One region of the Burkholderia pulmonis genome, then DNA from elsewhere that is predicted to be linked to it. Evidence: riboswitches for the same ligand, from Rfam matches in the RefSeq annotation. Region 1 holds a riboswitch; the other holds the start of a gene.

Region 1 (4,208 bases):
GCGGAGAACATGAAGCTGCGCTCCGAACTGATGATCGCGCTCAAGCAGCGCATTGCTCAGCTCGAGCTCAGTCAGGCCCAGGCGGCGAAGCAGCTGAGCGTCACCCAGCCGCGCGTGTCCGACCTGATGCGCGGCAAGATCAACCTGTTCGGGCTCGACGCGCTCGTGAACATGGCCGCCGCGGTCGGCCTGCGCGTCGATCTGCAGGTGCGCGAATCCGCGTGACGCCTGCGGGCGCCACGCGCACCGCTCACGATCCGCCGAACCAGTTGTATCCCTGATCGACCCAGTACCCGCCCGGGAACGTGTCGGTCACGAAGATTTCCATGATGTGCTTCGGGTTCTTGTAGCCGAGCTTGGTCGGCATCCGCAGCTTCATCGGAAAGCCGTATTCCGGCGGCAACCGCCGGCCGTCGTACTCGAACGCGAGCAGCGTCTGCGGATGCAGCGCGGTCGGCATGTCGATGCTTTCGTAGTAATCGTCCGCGCACTTGAAGCCGACGTATTTCGCCCGCGTGTCGGCGCCGGCGCGCGCGAGGAACGCGCCGAACGGCGTGCCGCCCCAGCGGCCGATCGCGCTCCACCCTTCCACGCAGATGTGCCGCGTGATCTGCTCGGCGTGCGGCAGCGCGCGCAGCTCGTCGAGCGTCCACACGCGCTTGCCCGTCACGCGGCCGGACAGCACGAGGCGGTAGGTCGACTCGTCGACGTGCGGCACGTCGTCGATCCCGTAGTACGCATTGAACGGGAACGGCCGCGTGATGTCGGCTTCGGCGTAGGTCGGCGCGAGCCGGTCGGGATTGAACAACCACGCCTGCACGCGATCGTTCATGCGCGACACCTTCTCGAGGAACGTGTTGACCGATGCGTCGTCCTGCAGCGTGCAGCCGGTCAGCATCGTCAGGCCGCCGAGCGTCAGCACGCGCCGGGTGAAGAGTCGCCGCGACGGCATCTCGAGCTCGCGTCGTACGTCGAGCTCGAGCGACTTCCGGTCGAGCGTCCAGCGCGGCTCACCGCGATTTCCTTCGGATTCCGACATGATGATTTCCTTCGCCCGCGACTTGCGGGTCAGCGACCGCGCAGCATCGCGAGCAACGAGCGCGGCACCAGCAACGCCATCGCAACGTGGACGACAAAGAATGCGACGAGCAGCGACATCGCCCAGAAATGCACGACGCGCGCGTTGTCGTAGCCGCCGAACAGTTCGCGCAGCAGCGGGAATTGCACGGACTTCCAGATCGTGAGCCCCGACAGCACCAGTACGACCAGATCGACGATCGCAACCAGGTACGCGGCGCGCTGCACCGCGTTGTAGACGCTCAGGTCGTCGTGCGACAGCCGCCCGCCGAGCGCGGCACGGACGTCGCGCCACACCGACGCCGGCGTGACGGGCAAAAGCTTGCGCGCGAAGCGCCCCGTCGCGATCGACATCGCGAGATAGAACAGCCCGTTGCCGACCAGCAGCCACATCGCCGCGAAATGCCATTGCAGCGCACCGCCGAGCCAGCCGCCGAGCGTGATGCCGTGCGCGAACGTGAACGACGGATAGATCGGCGACGCGTCGTAGATGCGCCAGCCGGACAGCACCATCAGGATCGCCGCGACCGCGTTGAGCCAGTGGCTCACACGCAGCCACGGCGGATGGATCGGGCGCACGGGCGGTATCGCACCCGCACGCCCCGTGACAGGAACCGTTTGCATGATGAAGACTCCCGGGATGATTCGACGTGACGGGACGCGCGCGTGCAACCGGCACGACCGCGCCCCGCGCGCATCCGTCAGTTCGACGGGCTCATGGCGTCCTTCTTCATCGCGTCGCCCTTGGACATCGCGTCGTGCCCCATCGCGTCCTTCTTCATCGCGTCTTTCTTCATCGCGTGCTTCTTCATGCCGTCCTTCTTCATCGCGCCGTCCTTGGCCATCGCGTCGTGGCCCATCGCGTCCTTCGACATCGACATGCCGTCCTTCGACATCGCATCGTTCTGCGCATACGCGCCCGTTGCGATCGTGGCAAGTGCGGCGACACAGGCAACCAGGAATACGTTTTTCATGACATCTCTCCGATACATGGGTTTGGGAGCCGAATAGACGGAGCACACCGCCGGAAATGACAGCGATGTCGAAAAAAATTTCGGGGGCTGAAATGAAGGGGCGCGATGCTGCACCGCACGACCTTTTCCGGCCGGGCTGCGAGGCGATTCGTCCATGGTGCTTGCTGCGGCGCACCCCGCCCGTTCCGGCGGCGGCGATCGGGCGATCGCCAGGCGACATCCGCTGCGCTCCCGGTTGAAACCGTCGCCAAGCCGGTGTATCGTGTGCCCTTGCTAACGCGGGGGTCCTGCAATGCGCTCGGTCAAACAACCGGCATTGCGGGTGAGAAATACCCTTTGAACCTGATCTGGATAATGCCAGCGCAGGGAAGCGTACGGATTTCGCCGCCATCCCTCTGACGAAATCCGCCGCCTCACGAATCTCGTCTCCTGCTTAGCTAGCGCCCCACATCAGGAGATTGCATGAACGCCAATCCGAAGTTTCTGTCCGCCGACGCCCACGTCGACGCCGCTGCTGTCGCGCCGCTGCCCAATTCGCGCAAGGTCTACGTCACCGGCTCGCAGCCCGACATCCGCGTGCCGATGCGCGAAATCACGCAGGCCGACACGCCGACCGGCTTCGGCGGCGAAAAGAATCCGCCGATCTACGTGTACGACACGTCGGGCCCCTACACCGATCCGGAAGCCAAGATCGACATCCGCGCGGGCCTGCCGGCGCTGCGCCAGGGCTGGATCGAAGCACGCGGCGACACCGAAACGCTCTCCGGCCTGTCGAGCCATTACGGCCTCGAACGCGCCGCCGATCCGGCCACGGCCGACCTGCGTTTCCCGGGCCTGCACCGCAATCCGCGCCGTGCCCAGGCCGGCAAGAACGTCACGCAGATGCACTACGCGCGTCAGGGCATCATCACGCCGGAAATGGAATACATCGCGATCCGCGAGAACCAGCGCCGCGCCGAGTACCTCGAGAGCCTGAAATCGAGCGGCCCGAACGGTGCGAAGCTCGCCGCGATGATGGGCCGCCAGCACCCGGGCCAGGCGTTCGGCGCCGCAGCGTTCGGCGCGAACGCGCTGGCCGAGATCACACCGGAATTCGTGCGCGACGAAATCGCGCGCGGCCGCGCGATCATCCCCGCGAACATCAACCACCCGGAATCCGAGCCGATGATCATCGGCCGCAACTTCCTCGTGAAGATCAACGCGAACATCGGCAACTCGGCCGTCACGTCGTCGATCGGCGAGGAAGTCGACAAGATGACGTGGGCGATCCGCTGGGGCGGCGATACGGTGATGGACCTGTCGACCGGCAAGCACATCCATGAAACGCGCGAGTGGATCATCCGCAACAGCCCGGTGCCGATCGGCACGGTGCCGATCTACCAGGCGCTGGAAAAGGTCAACGGCAAGGCCGAAGACCTGACCTGGGAAATCTTCCGCGACACGCTGATCGAACAGGCCGAGCAAGGCGTCGACTACTTCACGATCCATGCGGGCGTGCGCCTGCAGTACGTGCCGCTCACCGCGAACCGGATGACGGGCATCGTGTCGCGCGGCGGCTCGATCATGGCGAAGTGGTGCCTCGCGCACCACAAGGAAAGCTTCCTGTACGAACACTTCGAAGAGATCTGCGAGATCATGAAGGCGTATGACGTGAGCTTCTCGCTCGGCGACGGCCTGCGCCCCGGCTCGATCTACGACGCGAACGACGAAGCGCAACTCGGCGAGCTGAAGACGCTCGGCGAACTCACGCAGATCGCGTGGAAGCACGACGTGCAGGTGATGATCGAAGGCCCCGGCCACGTCCCGATGCAGTTGATCAAGGAGAACATGGATCTCCAGCTCGACTGGTGCAAGGAAGCGCCGTTCTACACGCTCGGGCCGCTCACCACCGACATCGCGCCGGGCTACGACCACATCACGTCGGGCATCGGCGCCGCGATGATCGGCTGGTTCGGCACCGCGATGCTGTGCTACGTGACGCCGAAGGAACACCTCGGCCTGCCGAACAAGGACGACGTGAAGGAAGGCATCATCACGTACAAGCTCGCCGCGCACGCCGCCGACCTCGCCAAGGGTCACCCGGGCGCGCAGGTGCGCGACAACGCGCTGTCGAAGGCCCGCTTCGAATTCCGCTGGGAAGACCAGTTCAACATCGGC
Region 2 (4,208 bases), 910 kb from region 1:
GCCGATCAGCTCGAGCTTGATCCAGTCGGTGCCGAATACCTCGCGCGCCATGTGCGCGGTCGTCACGGCCTCGGCGACGGTCTGGCAGCCGGCCGTGTTCGGCAGCAGCGGCACCGCGTGCCGCTTGAGCAGGTCGAAGAAGCCGGCTTCGGCGGTGCCGCCCGTCATCTGGCGGCGCAGCGCGACCGTCACCATCCCGGGGCGCGACGCGGCGATCGAATCGGACAGCGACTGCAGCGACGGATAGCGCGACGTGCCGAGCAGCACGCGGCTTGCGAAGGTTTCGCCGTACAGCGTCAGCGCGTCGGCGGAAGTGAGGGACGTCATGTCGTTTTCCTGGAAGAGCGGGGACGAACCGGCGGCGTTCAGCCGCCCGCGACGGGGTGCACGACGTCGAGCTTGTCGCCCGTCGTCAACGCGCGCGCCGCATGCTGCGTGCGCGCGACGAAGTTGCCGTTCAGCGCGACCGCGTAGGGCGGACGGGCGCCGTACGCGGCGAGCGCGTCGGCCACCGTCGCACCGTCGGGCAGCGTCAGGGTCTGTTGGTTGATCTGGATATCCATGAGACTCGGTCGGATTCGGTCGGCAGCGCGCGTCAGGCCGGCTGGCGCGCGTCGTTGCGGTGATGAAGGAGCGTCGGCCAGCGCGCGGCGTCGCGCCACGCGGCGAACGCGTCGGCATCGCCGAACGCGCCGCCGAGCGCGGCTTGCGCGAACGAGACGGCCGCATGCGCGACTTCCGGCGCGATCATGAAGCCGTGCCGGTACAGGCCGTTGACGGCGAGCGTCGACGCGCCGTCCCAGATCACCGCCGGGCGATGATCGGGCAGCGTCGGCCGGCACTGCGCATTGAGTTCGAGGATGCGCGCCTCGCCGAACGCCGGATGCACGGAGAACGCCGCGCTCAGCAGTTCGAGCGCGGAGCGCACGCTGACGGGCGACATGTCCTCGCCCTCCACCTCGGTCGCGCCGATCACATAGAGATCGTCCTGCTTCGGCGCGATGTACAGCGGGTAGCGCGGATGCAACAGCCGCACGGGCCGGGTCAGCCCGATGCCGGGCGCATGCACCCGTGCGACTTCGCCGCGGATCCCGCGCAGCGCGGGCAGCGCGGGTTTCGCGCCGAGCCCGCGGCAATCGATCGTGAAATGGGCAGCAGGCAGGTTCGCGTCGTCGATCGCGACGTGCCAGTGCAGGTCGACGGCGCGTTCGGCGAGGCCCGCGGCAAGCGCGCGCAGCGCCTGGCGGTTGTCGAGCTGGCCTTCGCGCGGCAGCAGCAGGCCGCGTGCGAAACGGCCCGCGAGCGTGGGCTCGGCCGCATCGACCTGCGCGCCGGCGAGCGTCACGAAGCCGCCGTCGAACAGGTCGGCCGGCGCGTTCGCACGCACGCGCCGCTCGAACAGCGGCGCCTCCGCGCGGTCTGCGTGATGCCAGACGACGAGCGTGCCGTGATGCTGGAAGAAGACGGGCTCGGGCAGTTCCGCGAGCCACTGCGGCCAGCGCGCGAGCGACGCGGCGCCGAGCTCGGTGATCAGCAGTTCCGCGCTCGCCGCTTCCGCGAGCGGCGCGAGCATCGCGGCCGCGATCCATGCGGCCGACTGCTCGCCGTCCGGGCCGCCGCGATCGTAGAGCGCGACGCGATGTCCGTCACCCGCGAGGCGCCAGGCGATCAGGCGGCCGACGAGGCCGCCGCCGAGCACCGCGAAATCGGGCCGTGCATCCTGGAGGTTCATCGCGCGCCCTCCATGCGGGCGCGCACGACGAACGTCGACGCGCACGCGCCGCCACGTGCGAACGCACGCGACATCGGGCCGGGAATCAAGCAAAAGACTGAAGATTGTGCGGTCATCATTCCTTCCGTAACGCGCAAAGCGCGTACCCAAAAGGACGAAACCGGCAGCAAAGGCCGGCCGGGCTGGACTCGGGCGCTGACCATGTGGGATGGCGGCCAGCGCGGCCCGGCGGGATCAGAAACTTCCCTCGCCGGTATTACCCGGATCGGGTGCAAAGGGTTTTTCTCAGCCTCGTCGCGCTGCCCGGAACATCCGCTGGCCGCGCCACAAAGCACCCCTGTTTCGTCGTCGGCCATTAGACCATAAAAGCGGAAAGCGCCGCAAACTGTCCCCCGTGCGGCAAATTCGCCGTCGGCCCGTGCCGCTCTGGCACAATGCCCGCAGGCCGGCCGCCGCCAGCGGCCGGTTGCCGCGTCACCGCCGGCCCTTAAGTGCCGTTTAAGACGCGCGGGCGACCATCCGTGCGCCCGCCGTCCGTCGGCGCCGCGCCCCGGCATGCCGTATCGCGGCGCGCGCCCGGCTTCGCCCGGCCCGCGCGCCGGCTACTCATCAGGAAGCACATGACCCAATCGATCGATCCCGTCCGCTCCGCCTCCGACGCGCCGCAGGACGAGCGCCCGGTATCCGCATGGAGCCTCATCAAGCCCTACTGGGTATCGTCCGAATGGAAAATCGCGTGGGGCCTGCTGGTCACGATCATCGCGATCAACCTCTGCGTGGTCTGGATCAACGTCCGGCTCAACAAGTGGAACGCGCAGTTCTACAACGCGTTGCAGTCGAAGGACGTCCACGACTTCCCGAACCTGCTGATGCAGTTCTCCGCACTCGCCTTCGCGTTCATCATCCTCGCCGTGTACGGCCGCTACCTGCGGCAGATGCTCGGCTTCCGCTGGCGCCAGTGGCTCACCGACCGCTTCCTCGGCCAGTGGCTCGGCGATCGCGCGTTCTACCGGATCGAGCGTGACCGCCTCGCGGACAACCCCGACCAGCGGATCACCGACGACCTCCAGTCGTTCGCGACCACGACGCTCGCGCTGTCCCTCGACCTGCTGTCGACGGTCGTCACGCTCGTGTCGTTCATCACGATCCTGTGGTCGCTCGCCGGCGCGCTGACGTTCACGCTCGGCGCGACGCCGATCACGATCCCCGGCTACATGGTGTGGGCGGCCGCGCTGTACGCGGTGGTCGGCTCGCTGATCATCCAGAAGGTCGGCCATCCGCTCGTGTCGATCAACTACCAGCAGCAGCGCGTCGAAGCCGATTTCCGCTTCGGGCTGATCCGCGTGCGCGAGAACGCCGAGCAGATCGCGTTCTACGACGGCGAGAAGACCGAGACCGGCAACGCACAGACCCTCTTCATGCGCATCCGCGACAACTGGTGGCGCGTGATGAAGTACACGAAGCGGCTCACGTTCGTGCTGAGTTTCTACGGGCAGATCGCGATCATCTTCCCGCTCGTCGTCGCCGCGCCGCGCTATTTCGCGGGCGCGTTCTCGTTCGGCGTGCTGATGCAGATCTCGTCCGCGTTCGGCACCGTCAGCGATTCGTTCTCGTGGTTCATCAACAGCTACTCGACCCTCGTCGAATGGCGCGCCACCGTCAACCGTCTGCGCGAATTCAAGCGCGTGATGGGCACGTCGCACCTGAAGGAAAGCCTGTCGCCCGCGACCGAGCACGGCGGCATCAACCTGCACTACATCGACGGCGCGAAGCTGTCGACGTCGTCGCTGAAGCTCGCGCTGCCGAACGGCAACGCGCTCGCGAACATCGGCAGCCTCACGATCGAGCCCGGCTCGCGCTGGCTCGTGATCGGCAAGTCGGGTTCCGGCAAGAGCACGTTCATGCGCGCGCTCGCGGGCCTGTGGCCGTTCGGCGACGGCGCAATCGATGCGCCGGTCGGCGCACGGATGATGTTCGTGCCGCAGACGAGCTACCTGCCGATCGGCACGCTGAAGGCCGCGCTCACCTATCCGGCGACGCCCGACACGTTCAGCGACGAAGCGTGCCGCGATGCGCTGCGCGCGTGCCGCCTCGAGGATTACGTCGAGCGCCTCGACGAGACCGCGCACTGGACCCGCGTGCTGTCGCCGGGCGAGCAGCAGCGTCTTGCCGGCGCGCGCGTGCTGCTGCACAAGCCCGACTTCCTGTTCCTCGACGAAGCCACCAGCGCGCTCGACGCCGACAACGAGGCTCGCCTCTATCACCTGTTCGCCGAACGACTGCCGAAGGCCGCGATCGTCAGCATCGCGCACCGCGAGTCGCTGGCCGCGTTCCACGTCGGCACGATCAACGTCGAGCGCGTGAACGCCGGCGACAAGGTCGCCGCGTGAGCCCCCGCGCCGCGCACCTCGAACGCATCGCGCTGATCACCGGCGCCGGCTCGGGGATCGGCGCGGCGCTCGCACGGCGGCTCGCG

What was found. Region 1 has a riboswitch for thiamine pyrophosphate ahead of thiC (phosphomethylpyrimidine synthase ThiC). Riboswitches for the same ligand answer to the same signal wherever they lie in the genome.
Region 2: another riboswitch for thiamine pyrophosphate. It lies ahead of AC5LXK_RS01855 (FAD-dependent oxidoreductase); the one in region 1 lies ahead of thiC (phosphomethylpyrimidine synthase ThiC).

Annotation. Positions count from the first base shown of each region.
Region 1 covers NZ_OZ480186.1:1,306,618-1,310,825, reverse strand. Annotated here, with positions in the region: gene AC5LXK_RS06180 (helix-turn-helix domain-containing protein) at 1-225, shown strand, start outside; gene AC5LXK_RS06175 (molybdopterin-dependent oxidoreductase) at 251-1,039, opposite strand; gene AC5LXK_RS06170 (cytochrome b/b6 domain-containing protein) at 1,069-1,701, opposite strand; gene AC5LXK_RS06165 (pentapeptide MXKDX repeat protein) at 1,779-2,051, opposite strand; TPP riboswitch at 2,322-2,438, shown strand; gene thiC (phosphomethylpyrimidine synthase ThiC) at 2,514-4,208, shown strand, end outside.
Region 2 covers NZ_OZ480186.1:394,669-398,876, reverse strand. Annotated here, with positions in the region: gene AC5LXK_RS01865 (thiazole synthase) at 1-327, opposite strand, end outside; gene thiS (sulfur carrier protein ThiS) at 366-563, opposite strand; gene AC5LXK_RS01855 (FAD-dependent oxidoreductase) at 596-1,732, opposite strand; TPP riboswitch at 1,958-2,081, opposite strand; gene AC5LXK_RS01850 (ABC transporter ATP-binding protein/permease) at 2,353-4,122, shown strand; gene AC5LXK_RS01845 (SDR family NAD(P)-dependent oxidoreductase) at 4,119-4,208, shown strand, end outside.